DNA from 2 places in the Streptomyces sp. NPDC005811 genome. Region 1 is predicted to be linked to the other one. Evidence: riboswitches for the same ligand, from Rfam matches in the RefSeq annotation. Region 1 holds a riboswitch; the other holds the start of a gene.
What was found. A riboswitch is a leader RNA that binds a small molecule or an ion and turns the genes downstream of it on or off. The one in region 1 is predicted to bind glycine.
Positions count from the first base shown of each region.

Region 2: linked by a shared signal. The riboswitch ahead of gcvT (glycine cleavage system aminomethyltransferase GcvT) and the one ahead of gcvP (aminomethyl-transferring glycine dehydrogenase) in region 1 are both predicted to bind glycine.

Region 1 covers NZ_JBEXXK010000024.1:8,202-15,506, reverse strand. Annotated here, with positions in the region: gene ABZ490_RS25245 (ABC transporter ATP-binding protein) at 1-491, shown strand, start outside; gene ABZ490_RS25240 (TOBE domain-containing protein) at 520-939, shown strand; gene gcvP (aminomethyl-transferring glycine dehydrogenase) at 999-3,884, opposite strand; glycine riboswitch at 4,069-4,164, opposite strand; gene ABZ490_RS25230 (PRC-barrel domain-containing protein) at 4,277-4,648, shown strand; gene ABZ490_RS25225 (DNA polymerase IV) at 5,167-6,615, opposite strand; gene ABZ490_RS25220 (MerR family transcriptional regulator) at 6,672-7,305, opposite strand, start outside.
Region 2 covers NZ_JBEXXK010000016.1:196,184-203,488, forward strand. Annotated here, with positions in the region: gene ABZ490_RS19490 (ABC transporter substrate-binding protein) at 1-1,148, opposite strand, end outside; gene ABZ490_RS19495 (ABC transporter permease) at 1,270-2,277, opposite strand; gene ABZ490_RS19500 (enhanced serine sensitivity protein SseB C-terminal domain-containing protein) at 2,597-3,394, opposite strand; gene ABZ490_RS19505 (enhanced serine sensitivity protein SseB) at 3,555-4,355, opposite strand; gene ABZ490_RS19510 (AAA family ATPase) at 4,446-5,135, opposite strand; glycine riboswitch at 5,316-5,416, shown strand; gene gcvT (glycine cleavage system aminomethyltransferase GcvT) at 5,578-6,696, shown strand; gene gcvH (glycine cleavage system protein GcvH) at 6,805-7,182, shown strand.

The sequences.
Region 1 (7,305 bases):
CCGTGCTCGTCACGCACGACCCGCTGGACGCCATGGTCCTCGCGGACCGCCTGGTCGTCGTCGAGGAGGGCCTGGTCGTCCAGGAGGGCACCCCGGCGGACATCGCCCGCCGTCCGCGCACGGACTACATCGCCCAGCTGGTCGGTCTGAACCTCTACCGCGGCCACGCCGACGGCCATGCCGTGCGCCTGGACACCGGCCCGGCCATCACCACCACGGAGATCCTCTCCGGGCCGGTGTTCGTCGCGTTCCCGCCGAGCGCGGTCACCCTCCACCGCGACCGCCCCACGGGCTCCAGCGCCCGCAACCTCTGGCGGTGCGAGGTCGCGGGCCTGGAGACCCACGGCGACCAGATCCGGGCCGCCCTCACGGGCGAACTCCCGCTCGCCGCCGACCTCACGACCGTCGCCGCGGCCGAGCTGGATCTGCACCCGGGCACGGCGGTCTGGGCGACAGTCAAAGCGGCACAGACTCACGCATACCCGGCATGAGGGACTCGGGGCCCTACCGTGGGTTCCCATGACCCTGAGCATCCGCAACCAGCTCCCCGGCACCGTCACCGCCGTCCACCCCGGCGAGGCCATGGCCACCGTCCAGGTCCGTCTGGACGGCGGACAGGACCTCACGGCAGCCATCACCCTGGACGCCGTACAGGACCTCGGCCTCACCCCCGGCACCGCCGTCCGCGCCCTGGTGAAGTCGACGGAGGTCTCCCTCGCCACGCACCACGTCGAGGGCCTCTCGATCCGCAACCAGGTCCCGGGTGCCATCACCGGCCTGACGACCGGCACGGTCATGGCCGTCGTCAGGGTCTCCGTGGCCGGCGGTGAGCTCACGGCGGCGATCACCAAGGACGCGGCCACCGACCTCGGGCTCTTCGTGGGCTCCGACGTCGTCGCCCTGATCAAGGCCACCGAGGTCTCCCTGGCGACGGCCTGAGCCGGAGAACGGGCGCAGGGCCCGTCCGGCACCCGGACGGGCCCTGCGCCTCCTGCCGATCAGTCCTCGTACGCGTCCAGCGGCGGGCACGAGCAGACCAGGTTCCGGTCACCGAAGGCCTGGTCGATCCGGCGCACCGGCGGCCAGTACTTGTCCGCGACCGACACCCCGGCCGGGAAGACGGCCTCCTCACGGGTGTACGCGTGCTCCCACTCCCCGCCGAGCGCCCGGGCGGTGTGCGGCGCCTGGCGCAGCGGGTTGTCCTCCGCCGGCCACGCCCCCGAGCCCACCTTCTCGATCTCCGCGCGGATGGCGATCATCGCCTCGCAGAACCGGTCCAGCTCGACGATGTCCTCGGACTCGGTCGGCTCGATCATCAGCGTCCCCGCCACCGGGAACGACATGGTCGGCGCGTGGAAGCCGTAGTCGATCAGCCGCTTCGCCACGTCGTCCACGCTCACCCCGGTCGCCTTGGTCAGCGGCCGCAGATCGATGATGCACTCGTGCGCGACCAGCCCGCCCGGGCCGGTGTACAGCACCGGGTAGTGCGGCTCGAGCCGCTTGGCGATGTAGTTGGCGCTGAGCACCGCCACCTGGGTGGCCCGCTTCAGCCCCTCGCCGCCCATGAGCCGCACGTACGCCCACGAGATCGGCAGGATCCCCGCGGAGCCCCAGGGCGCGGCCGAGATCGGCCCCACACCCGTCTCGGGCCCGGCGGCGGGCTGGAGCGGGTGGTTCGGCAGATACGGCGCGAGGTGCGAGCGCACGGCCACGGGGCCGACGCCGGGACCGCCGCCGCCGTGCGGGATGCAGAAGGTCTTGTGCAGGTTCAGGTGGGAGACGTCACCGCCGAAGTGGCCCGGCTTGGCCAGCCCGACGAGCGCGTTGAGGTTGGCGCCGTCGACGTAGACCTGTCCGCCCGCCTCGTGGACCTGGGCGCAGATGTCGGCGACGTGCTCCTCGAACACACCGTGCGTCGACGGGTACGTGATCATCAGCACGGCCAGCTCGTCGCGGTGCAGTTCGATCTTCGCCCGCAGGTCCTCGACGTCGATCTCGCCGTCCTCGGCGGTCTTCACGACGACGACCTTCATCCCGGCCATCACGGCGCTCGCCGCGTTGGTGCCGTGCGCGGAGGACGGGATGAGACACACGGTCCGCTGCTCGTCCCCGTTGGCCCGGTGGTAACCACGCACGGCCAGCAGGCCCGCAAGCTCGCCCTGCGACCCGGCGTTGGGCTGGAGCGACACCTTGTCGTACCCGGTGACCTCGGCGAGCCGGTCCTCCAGCTCCCGGATGAGCGTGAGGTAGCCCTCCGCCTGCTCGGCGGGCGCGAAGGGGTGCAGCTGGCCGAACTCGGGCCAGGTGACCGGCTCCATCTCGGTGGTCGCGTTGAGCTTCATGGTGCAGGAGCCCAGCGGGATCATGCCCCGGTCGAGCGCGTAGTCCCGGTCGGCGAGCCGGCGCAGATAGCGCAGCATCGCGGTCTCGGAGCGGTGCTGGTGGAACACGGGGTGGGTGAGGATCGCGTCGGAGCGCAGCAGCGCCTCGGGCAGCGCGTCCCCGGCGGCCGCGTCGAGCGCCTCGACGTCCCCGTCCACGCCGAAGGCTGCCCATACGGCGGCCAGCTGGGCCCGTGCCGTGGTCTCGTCGCAGGCGATCGAGACGTGGTCCGCGTCGACGAGGTGCAGATTGACCCCGCGTCCGCGGGCGTCGGCGACGATCTCTCCGGCCCGGCCCGGCACCCGCACGGTGAGCGTGTCGAAGTAGGAGCCGTGCACGACCTCGAACCCGCCGGCCGTGAGGCCCCCGGCGAGGATCGCGGCGTAGCGGTGGGTGCGCGCGGCGATGGTCCGCAGCCCGTCGGGCCCGTGGTACACGGCGTACATGCCGGCCATGACCGCGAGCAGCACCTGGGCGGTGCAGATGTTGCTGGTCGCCTTCTCCCGGCGGATGTGCTGCTCGCGCGTCTGGAGCGCGAGCCGGTAGGCCTTGTGCCCGTCCGCGTCCACGGACACCCCGACGAGCCGTCCGGGCAGGCTGCGGGCGAACTTCTCCTGCACCGCCAGGTATCCGGCGTGCGGTCCGCCGAAGCCCATCGGCACACCGAAGCGCTGGGTCGTGCCGACCGCGATGTCCGCGCCCAGCTCACCGGGCGACTTCAGCAGGGTCAGCACGAGCAGATCGGCGGCGACGGTGACGAGCGCGCCGAGCCCGTGCGCCTGGTCGATCACGGCCTTGATGTCGCGCACGGCCCCGGAGGCACCCGGGTACTGGAGCAGCACACCGTTGATCTCACGTTCGGCGATCCCGGCGGGGATGCCCTCACCGAGATCGGCGACCACGATCTCCACGCCGGTCGGCTCGGCACGGGTCTGCAGCACGGCCACGGTCTGGGGCAGCACGTCGGCGTCGACCAGGAAGAGGCCCTTCTTGTTCTTCCCCATGCGGCGGGACAGGGCCATCGCCTCGGCGGCGGCCGTGCCCTCGTCGAGCAGCGAGGCACCGGAGGTGGGCAGCCCGGTGAGGTCGGCGACCATGGTCTGGAAGTTCAGCAGCGCCTCGAGCCGGCCCTGCGAGATCTCCGGCTGGTAGGGCGTGTAGGCCGTGTACCAGGCCGGGTTCTCCATGACGTTGCGCAGGATCACCGGCGGCGTGAAGGTGCCGTAGTAGCCGAGGCCGATCATGGAGTCGAGGACCTGGTTGCGGTCGGCCAGCGAGCGCAGCTCCGCCAGGACCTCCGCCTCGGTGCGCGCGTCCGGCAGGTCCAGGGCGTCGGCGTTCTTGATCACGTCGGGGACGGCGGCGGCGGTCAGCTCGTCGAGGGAGCCGTAGCCGACGTGCGCGAGCATCTTGGCCCGCGCTTCCTGGTCGGGCCCGATGTGACGCTGCTCGAAGGGGATGCCCTGTTCGAGCCGGGAGAGCGGAATGCGATCGGCGGTCATGTCTGAGGCCTCCTGGTCTGACGCGACCTTCGAGGACACCACGGCGCGGGTGCCCGGACGGCCTCCCCCTCTGTCATCTCAACCTGAGAGCTTCACCGGCCGCCACCGGGGCAGCCGGCTTTCACCGTCGGTGAGGACGGAGGCCGTCGACGCCGTCGACATCCGTCCTGCTTTCCAGAGTGACCTCGTCCGCGCGGTACGTGTGCCTGAGAGATTCCGGGGAGGAGTTGCTCCTTCGGCGCCTCCGGTGATCTCCGGAGGACTCTCCCGCACGGGGTCAGCAGCCGTTGTCAGAGTACCAGCGAGGTCCAAGAGGCCTGCTCGAGTGGCCGCTCGTCCCGATGTGTTCTTTTGTAGTGCTTACGGATGAGTTGCGACCAAGAGGAGGGCCCGTGCAGACCGACATCGATCCGCGCAACCTGATCGGCCGCAAGGCGTTCGACCGCAACGGCACCAAGATCGGCACCGTCGACGAGGTCTACCTCGACGACGCGACCGGTGTGCCCGAGTGGGCCGCGATACGCACCGGGCTGTTCTCCCGGGACGCCTTCGTCCCCCTGGAGCCCAGCGAGCTGGTCGAGGGCACGCTCCACGTCCCCTTCGACCGGGCCCTGATCAAGGACGCGCCCGACTTCGGCGTCGGCCGGCACCTCTCCCCGGAACAGGAACTCCAGCTCTACCACCACTACGGCCTGGACATCGCCGCTCCTCCACCCCTCCCGGACCACAACTTCGGCCACCTGGCGGGCACGGACGAGAGCTGACTTCCTCGCGGGACGCCGGAGGCGGGAGGCGGGACGCGGGACTCAGGAAGCCGGGCACAGGAAGCCGAAAGCCGGAGGCCGGGCGGCGGGAGGCCGGGCGGCGGGAGTCGCCGACGCGACTGAGGGGTCCGCGGCAGCGAAGATCCCGGCGGAGGCTTCCGACGTGGTGGAGGTAGACGGCCGGGGCTGCACGGCGTGGCTCTGGGGGACCTGCCGCCCGCTGAACTGCCCGAGGGGGTCTGAGCGGTACTCGTTCACCGGCGGAAGTTTCGGCTCTGCGCGTCAAGTCCCCCAAGATCCCGGCGGTGACGCCGGAGGCCGGAGGGCGGCGGAACGCCGGGCGCCGGGACGCCGGAGGGCGGCGGAACGCCGGAGGGCGGCGGAACGCCGGAGGGCAGAGGGCCAGCGCCGGACGGGCCGCGCGCCGCACGCCGGACGGCCGCGCGCGGTCGAGCAGCGGGCGGCCGTGCTCGACGCGGGCCGGATGCGGGTCGGAGACCGCCCGGCGGATCAGCCGGTCATCCGGTGTCGCCGAGTCCGCCTCCATGCTCCGGAAGTGCGGTACCGGGGGCAGGGCGGCTCCGCTCGGCCTGGCCGTCCCCGCCATCCTCACCGTCTCCACCGTCCCCGTCCGGTCTTCGCCGCACCAGTGGCAACGGCTCCGCCGGCGCCAGGTCCGGGTCCTCCACCCGGAAGGTCCGCACCCGCCCCGGCTCCGACTCCGGGGTCTCGAACCGCACGGTGACCCGGCCCAGCCCGCTCCCCTGCACCCAGCCGTGCCCCAGCTCCGCGTGGACCACGTCGCACCCGGGACTCCACCGGTGCCCGACCCGGGCCTCCGGCACGGCAGACTCCTCGGGAACCTCCTCCGCGGCCCCCTCGCCCCCCTCCTCCCCCGCCGCCTGGGCGAACAGGTCCTCCTGGGTGAAGTCCGCCAGACCGCTGACACCCACCCCGAGCAGCCGCACCCCGCCCGTGGTGTCGACGGAGTCCAGCAGACGCCCGGCGGCCTCCCGCACCACCGCCGGATCGTCCGTGGGCCCGCGCAGGGTCTCCGACCGGGTCAGCGTGGAGAAGTCGTAGCGCCGCACCTTCAGCACGATCGTCCGCCCCGACAGACCGGAGCCCCGCAGTCTGCGCACACAGCGCTCCGCCAGCCGCTTCACCTCCAGCTCCACCCGCAGCCGGTCATGGATGTCGACGTCGTAGGTGTCCTCGACCGACACCGACTTGGCCTCCCGCTCCGCGACCACGGGCCGGTCGTCGCGCGCCAGCGCCATCGCGTACAGCCCGTGCCCGTGCGCCTTGCCCACGAGGCGCACCAGCTCGTCCTCGCCGGCCTCGGCCAACTCGTCGACCGTGGTGATCCCGGCCCGGCGCAGATGGTCCCCGGTGGCCGGGCCCACCCCGGGCAGCGTCCGCACCGGCATGGGCCCGAGCATGGCCCGCTCGGTGCCGGGCTCGATGAGGATCAGGCCGTCCGGCTTGGCCTGCTCGGAGGCGATCTTCGCAAGCATCTTCGAGGCGGCCAGGCCCACCGACCCGGTGAGGCCCGTGACCGCCCGGATGTCCGCCCGCAGCCGGATGCCGGCCAGCCGGGCCGACTCGCCGTCCCAGGCCGCTCCCCCGGCCTCCAGATCCACGAACGCCTCGTCCAGGCTCAGCGGCTCCACGAGGGGCGACAGCGTCCGCAGGAGCCCCATGACCTGGTCGCTGATCCCGCGGTAGAAACCGAAGCGCGGGACGAGATAGGCGGCGTTCGGAGCCAGCCGGCGCGCCTGGGCCGTGGGCATCGCGGAGTGCACCCCGAAGGCCCGGGCCTCGTAGGAGGCCGTGGCCACCACCCCGCGCGGCCCGATGCCGCCCACGATCACGGCTTTCCCCCGCAGGCTCGGCTTGGACGCCTGCTCCGCCTGGGCGTAGAAGGCATCCATGTCGAGATGGAGGATCGTGGGCGCGTTTCTCACATCTCCGATGCTGCACCACGCCACTGACAATGCGGCCGCCCGGCGGGGGCGGGGCTTCAGACCGCCCGGTTGCGCCGGCGCGCCAGCTCGTCCGCCGGGTTGGGCCCGACGAGCGTCTCCCCGGTGTCGACCCGCTCGCCGTGCAGCTGCGACAGCGCGCCCTCCACGTCCCGCCAGACCACGCCGACGGCGATCCCGAAGATGCCCTGACCGCCCTGGAGCAGGGCGTGGACCTCGTCGGGCGAGCTGCACTCGTAGACCGTCGCGCCGTCGCTCATCAGCGTCATCCGCTCCAGATCGCGGAAGCCGCGCTCCCGCAGATGCTGGACGGCCGTACGGATGTTCTGCAGCGACACCCCGGTGTCCAGGAACCGCTTGACGATCTTCAGGACGACGACGTCCCGGAAGCTGTAGAGCCGCTGCGTCCCGGACCCGTACGCGGGCCGTACGCTCGGCTCGACGAGCCCGGTGCGGGCCCAGTAGTCGAGTTGCCGGTAGGTGATGCCGGCGGCCGCGCAGGCCGTCGGTCCGCGGTAGCCGATCTGCTCGGACGCCATGGACGCCGCCCCTCCGCTGCTCGGCACGGCAGCGGGTCGCTGCGGAGCCGCGTGCTCGGCCGCGCCGCCCTGGTGGGGGTATCCCCTGCCCGGGCGCAGCCGAGAGCTCTGGGGAGGGTACGGACCGCTTCCC
Region 2 (7,305 bases), on a different contig from region 1:
TTGGTGCCGATGTCGCCACCGGCCACCGGGCCGCCACGCGCGGTCTGGAGCGACACGTGGTCGGCGCCGTAGATGACGGCCTTGCGGCACTCGACGTTGTCGAACGGCGCCACGCTCTGCGGGAAGGCCGCGTAACGGATGTAGCCGGAGACCGGGTTGTCCAGGTTGGCCTTGTGCTCCTTCAGGGCGGTGGTGCGGCCCTGCGGCGACATGCCGGTCTGGTTGATGTCCAGGTCGAGGTCACCGTTGAGCAGACGCTGGTCGAGCTGGTTGGCGTCCGAGAAGAACGTGACGGTGATCTTGTCCGGGTAGGCCTTGCGGATCGGGTCCGAGGCCTGGCTCCACTTGTCGTTGCGGACCAGCGTCAGTTCCTTGCCCGGGCTGTACGAGGCGAACTTGTACGGGCCGGAGGAGAACGGGTGCAGACCGTACTTCGACTTGGTGTCCTGGTCCTGGCGGACCGGGGAGGCCGAGACCAGGCCCAGGATCTCCTCGAAGTCCGAGTTGGCCTGCGGGAGGTGGAAGACGACGGTCTTGTCGTCCGGCGTGTCGATCGCCTTCAGACCGAGCTTGTCGGCGGAGGAGTCCTTGTAGGGGCCCTTGTACTCGCCCTTGGGGTCGAGGACGTCCTTCAGGTACACGGGGCCGCCGGACAGCACGTCCTGCGCCCACACGCGCTCGATGCCGTACTTGACGTCCTTGGACGTGATCGGCTTGCCGTCCTCCCACGTGACGCCGTCACGCAGGGTGTACGTGTAGGTCTTGCCGTCGTCCGTGACCTTGGCCAGGCCGGTGGCGAGGTCCGGGGTGAGGGTGGCGCCCGCCTTGCCCGGCTCCGTCTTGCCCGTGACCAGCTGGCGGCTGTAGTAGCGCGCGAAGTTCCACATGAAGCCGTAGTAACCGCGCGTGGTGTCCCACGAGTCGGCGTCCTGGGCGCCACCGAACTTCAGCGTGCCGCCCTTCTTGGCCAGGGAGGCCTGGGCGACCTTGTTGTTCGCGGCGTCGAAGCCGGCGGCACCGGTGCTCGAACCCTTGCCGCCGTCGTCGCTTCCGCCACCGCCGCACGCCGCCGTGGTCAGCAGCGCGGCGACCGCGGCGGCAGCGGCAAATGCCTGCTTCCGCCGCCCTGAGGTGCGTTGGGTAGTCACGATCTCGGATCCTCCGGATTGATGAGAGACCCCGTGTCGGTGCCACGGGACGTTTGGGGGTGCGGCAGTCGTGCGGGCTGTACTGCGAGCTGTACTGCGGCGGTTCGGGGGGTACTGCGGTTCAGCGGGACGCCTTCGGGTCCAGCGCGTCCCGGACGCCGTCGCCGAAGAGGTTGAAGGCCAGCACGGTGATGAAGATCGCCACACCCGGGACCACCATGTACATGGGGTCCGACTCGTAGTAGTCGATCGCGCTCGAGAGCATCTGTCCCCAGGAGGCGGTGGGCGGCTTGACGCCGACACCCAGGAAGCTCAGGGCCGCCTCGGTGAGGATGTTGGTGGGGATCATCATCGTCGTGTAGACGACGATGGGGGCGACGAGGTTGGGCAGCAGCTCCTTGAACAGGATGTACAGCCGCCCGGCGCCCAGGGACCGGGCCGCCTCGACGTACTCGCGCTCACGCAGGGAGAGTGTCTGGCCGCGGACCACACGTCCGATGTACGGCCAGCCGAAGAATCCGATGACCAGGATCATCACGAACACCCGCACGCTGGAACCGGTCAGGCCCAGCAGGTCGTTCGGCATGACGGAGACCAGCGCGATGATGAACAGCAGCTGGGGGAAGGCGAGCAGACCGTCCATGACGCGGCTGATGACGGAGTCGATCCAGCCGCCGAAGAAGCCGGCGAGGATGCCGAGGATCGTGCCGAGGACGACGGCGACGACCGCGGACAGGAAGCCGACCAGGAGCGAGATCCGGGCGCCGTAGAGGATGCGGGCGAAGATGTCACGGCCGTTGACCGGCTCGACACCCAGCAGGTGCTCGCCGCTGATGCCGCCGAGGGACCCGGTCGGGGTGCCGAACAGCGGGTCGATGAGGTTCTCGTGGTACTCGTTCGGGTCCTGGTCGAGCAGGCCCGTGATGACCGGGGCGAGCAGCGAGACCACGACGAGCAGAAGCACCACGATGCCGCCGGTCAGGGCGAGCTTGTCCCGCTTCAGGCGCTCCCAGGCGATCCGGCCCAGGGAACGGCCCTGTACGGCCTTGGCGCCGCCGGTGGCGACCGCCGCTTCTTCAGCCGCGCTCGGGGCCGCTTCCGCGGTCGGCTCGTGCAATGGTGCCGTCATCTGGCAGGGACCCCTCTCAACCGGCGGTGACCGGCGCGCACTTGCCGCTTGTAGCGGCATTTTCAGTCCGTCGTACACAGGGACGAAGTCCCCTGGACCGGGAGTCTTCAACGCTTTGGCGATCTGTAGCCAGAGTTGGCGACGAAAGGATGCGTAAACGTGATGCGACCATGGAGGTTCCGTTATCCGGACGCGGGGTAACGGGGGGCGGACGGCGACTTATTCGGACACACCCGACGGAAGCGGTCTGAATCGCCGTCATCTACGCGCGAAGATCAACGGCCGTCAACCCTCAGGAGTCCACAGAGTTGACCAATTCTCAGTACCGGCCGGCGGGCGGGTACCCGTAACCGCCGACGGGAGCCTGCGCCGGTGCGGCCGGAACGTGGGCCTCACGGTCGTAGAACGGGCGCGCGCCGGCCCGCATCCACATCACGACCGGGTCGTGCTCGTCGGTCATGGCCACCGTCGACACCGGCAGCCCGTCCGGTACGGCCCCGATCGACTGCTGCATCATCGCCCGTACGGCGTCCACGGCCGGCGGGGAGGTGTCGTACACGTCGAGCCCGATGGCCAGGTAGGGGGCGCCCAGGGCCGGCTGCACCCAGGCGCGGCGCAGCGCGCGGACCGCCGGGGTGCGGTGGGCGTTCTGCGCGAGCAGGGCGTAGAACTGGGGGATCTCGATGCCGGGTTCGGACAGCCGCAGGGGGCCGGCGGGATGGCGGTCCAGGCCGGTGGCGATCCGGCGCAGGTCCAGCCAGGGGAGGCCGACGCCGCCGCCCGGTGCGTGCGGGTTCAGCCAGAGGCCGTAGTGGTCGGGGTAGAGGGTGCGGGCCACGTCGACCACGTCGACCACCTCGTAGCCGCGGTTCCAGCCGCTCGCCGAGAGCTCCTGGGCGGAGGTGACACAGGGGGCGTAGCCGTGGCCGTCGACCTCCATGTTTCCGTACTGGGCGTCCGGGGAGCCGGCCTGGCCGTGCCACAGGAGCATCCAGACCTGGCCGGAGGCGGGGGTCGCGAGCGCGCGCAGGAGGGCCTCGTAGGCGTCGTAGCGCCCGGGCGTGACCTGGCGCAGCATGTGCTCGACCTGTCCGGTCGCGATGCCGCTGGCGCTCACCTGAACCGCCCCTTCTTCATGAATTGCCCCGCGTCTGTGAACAGCTTAAGCGCCTGCCGCCCCCGGGCCGGTGGTGCGTCGGCGAGTGCGGGTGGGTGGTCACTCTTCGCGCCCCGCGGCGGAGCCGCATATCGATACAGCCCCGCGCCCCTTCAGTGGCTCAGTGGCCCCTCGTATAGAACGGCCGTATGCGATCGCGCATCCACTCCGCCACCGGGTCCTGGGCCATGTCCAGGAGGATCAGGCTGACCGGCCAGTTCGGCGGGGTCGCGCCCATCGCGCGGCCCAGCGCGTCCAGGGGGAGTTCGCGGACCTCGGGGTCCAGGTGGGAGAGTTCGACGCCCACGAACATGACCGGGTCGGCCGTCTCGACGGCGGCGAGGCAGCGGCGGGCCGTGAGGACCACGCCGGTCGCCTCGAACTCGGCGGAGGCCGCGGCGAGGAACTCCATCGGGTCCTCCTGCCAGTCGGGCTCGAAGAGGCGGACCCGGCCGCCGCTCGCGGGTCCGTCCAGCAGCGTGCGGCCGCCGCGGCACAGCTCGGCCACGGCCGCCGGGGGCAGCGGGACGCCGACCGTGCCGTCCGGGTTGATGAGCAGCCCGACCTGCGGGGGCAGCCCGCGGGCGAACTCGACCGCCGGGGCGATCGTGTACGACATGTGCGAACCGGCGGCCTGGTGGAACTGCTCCTCGGAGCTGAACACCGGCACATAGACCTGGCCCTCCAGCTCCAGGGTGGGCAGGTCGAGGGGGCCGCTGTGCGGGCCGCCGCCGTTGGGCAGGGGCACCCAGACGAAGCTGCGCCCGAGCACCTCCACGATCCGCGCGCCGGCGCCGGGCGCGCCGAGGGAGACGGAGAGCACCTCCTCCAGTTCGTTGCCGGGCCATCCGCTGTGGGGATGGGGGTGTGCCTGCGCCGGGAAGTCCGGGGAGACCGGGAAGTCCGCCGGGGGGAAGTCCATCTGCCTACCGCCTGCTGGGAACCGCTGTTGTGGCTGAAAGGCTAGCGGGTGTGCGGGGGCCTTCCCCCGTCCCCGGACGGTCCGGGACGCTCATGCGGTGAACCCGATCCGCTTCAGGGCGTCCGCCGAGTCCCGGTCGAGCAGCACCGCCGAGCCGACCCCCGCGGGCAGCCGGCCCTTCTCCACGGCGCGGACCAGCCGGGCGGCGGTCCTGCGGTGCCGCAGGAAGGCGTACCGCGAGACGCCGCGGCCGCGCTCGCGCTGGCCCTCGATCGCGGTGTCCGGGGTGACGTCGAGCAGGAGCAGGTGCAGGGTGCCGCCCCGACGGCGGGCCTCCCGGGCCAGCCAGTCGCGCACCCAGGTCTGGGTGCCGCAGTCGTGCACGACGACGCCCTCGCCGGTGCGCAGGGCGCGGCGCAGCGCGGCGAAGTGGGCGACGCGGACGAGGGGGCGGTACACGGCGTAGGGCAGGAAGCGGGGGGCGCGGGCGCCGAAGCGGTCGCGGGTGTCCTGGGAGTCGATCGCCGCGCCCTGCACGGCCCGCCGCATCAGCGTGGACTTGCCGCTGCCGGGGAGTCCGGTGACGACGACCAGGTCGCGGGGGCCGAAGAGCAGTCCGTGCGGGCTGTGGCCGGCCCGCTCGCGCAGATCGCGGACCACCGGGACGGTCCGCGGACCGCAGGCCTCCCGGGCCCGGCCCGCGGGCTGTGCGGGCAGTGCGGGCAGCGTGAGCGCCGAGGTGGTCGCGAATGCCGTGGTCCTCGCCGTGGTCCTGTCCACCGTGATCGTCCTCCCCTGGGGTTCGGGTAAGTCCCTCCTCCCCATCGAGCGTAAAGAGAAGGTAATGCGCGGCGCCTCGCCATTTCGTGCGCGTACAGACACAAGCCGGTTACAGATGCGGCCTGCCGCGATCGGGCGTGGGCGTGCAATGATGTCCGCGCCAACTGCATACCGGCCGTTTGAATCCGCGCGGGAGAGTCCCCAGCAGCAGTCTTCGCCGGGGCGCCGAAGGAGCAAGTCCCTCCCTTGAATCTCTCAGGCACCGTTACCGCGCGGGCGAGGCACATCTGAAAAGCGGGCCGCCGTCTTCCGGCTGCCCCACCCAAGGTGCAAGCCGTGCCCCCTCTCGTGGGTCATGGCGAACCTCTCAGGTTCCGATGACAGATGGGGAGGAACGGGCAGGAACGACCTCGCCCGCCATGCCTTGGGAGACGACCGTCCGATGAGCAGTAACCCACCCCGCCGTACCGCGCTCGACGCGCTGCACCGTTCGCTCGGCGCGACCATGACCGACTTCGCCGGCTGGGACATGCCGCTGCGCTACGGCTCCGAGCGCGACGAGCACACCGCCGTGCGGACCCGGGCCGGGCTCTTCGACCTCTCGCACATGGGCGAGATCACGGTGAGCGGGCCGCAGGCCGCCGCGCTGCTGAACCACGCGCTGGTGGGCGACCTCGCCTCCGTCGGCGTCGGCCGCGCCCGCTACACCATGATCTGCCGGGAGGACGGCGGCATCCTGGACGACCTGATCGTGTACCGGCTCGCCGGGACCGAGTTCCTGGTCGTCGCCAACGCCTCCAACGCCCAGGTGGTGCTGGACGCGCTGGTGGAGCGGTCCGCCGGCTTCGACGCCGAGGTCCGCGACGACCGGGACGCCTACGCGCTGATCGCCGTCCAGGGTCCGGAGTCGCCGGGCATCCTGAAGTCGCTCACCGACGCCGACCTCGACGGCCTGAAGTACTACGCGGGCCTGCCCGGCACGGTCGCCGGGGTCCCCGCGCTGATCGCGCGCACCGGCTACACCGGCGAGGACGGCTTCGAGCTGTTCGTGCGTCCGGAGCACGCCGTGGAGCTGTGGCAGGCGCTGACCGGGGCCGGCGAGGGCGTCGGACTGGTCCCCTGCGGTCTGTCCTGCCGGGACACCCTGCGCCTGGAGGCGGGCATGCCGCTGTACGGGCATGAGCTGAGCACGTCGCTGACGCCCTTCGACGCCGGACTCGGCCGGGTCGTGAAGTTCGCGAAGGAGGGCGACTTCGTGGGGCGCACGGCCCTGGAGGCGGCGGCCGAACGGGCCGTGTCGGCCCCTCCGCGGGTCCTGGTCGGCCTGGTCTCCGAGGGCCGCCGGATCCCGCGCGCCGGGTACTCCGTCGTCGCCGGCGGCGAGGTGATCGGCGAGGTCACCTCCGGCGCCCCCTCCCCCACCCTGGGCAAGCCCGTCGCGATGGCCTACGTCGACGCCGCGCACGCCGCACCGGGCACCGAGGGCATCGGTGTGGACATCCGCGGCAGCCACGAGCCGTACGAGGTCGTGGCCCTGCCGTTCTACAAGCGCCAGAAGTAGCGACCGACCCCGCCCGGCGCGTGACCCTGCGCACATATGCGCTGCTCACGCCCGCGCCGAGCGGTCCCCCTTCATCAGCACTCCCTCGCGTACAGGAGAATTCAGGCCATGAGCAACCCCCAGCAGCTGCGCTACAGCAAGGAGCACGAGTGGCTGTCGGCCGCCGAGGACGGCGTCTCGACGGTGGGCATCACCGAGCACGCGGCCAACGCGCTCGGCGATGTCGTCTTCGTGGAGCTCCCGGAGGTCGGCGCCACGGTCACCGCGGGCGGGTCCTGCGGTGAGCTGGAGTCGACCAAGTCGGTCAGCGAGCTGTACTCGCCGGTCGACGGCGAGATCGTCGAGGTCAACCAGGACGTCGTCGACGACCCGTCGCTGGTGAACTCCGCCCCCTTCGAGGGCGGGTGGCTGTTCAAGGTACGCGTCGCGGGCGAGCAGGAGGAGCTGCTGTCCGCCGACGAGTACACCGCCTACACCGCCGGCTGAGGATGACCGTCCAGATGACTGTTCTGAACACCCCCCTGCACGAGCTCGACCCGGAGATCGCGGCCGCGGTCGACGCCGAGCTGCACCGCCAGCAGTCCACGCTCGAGATGATCGCGTCGGAGA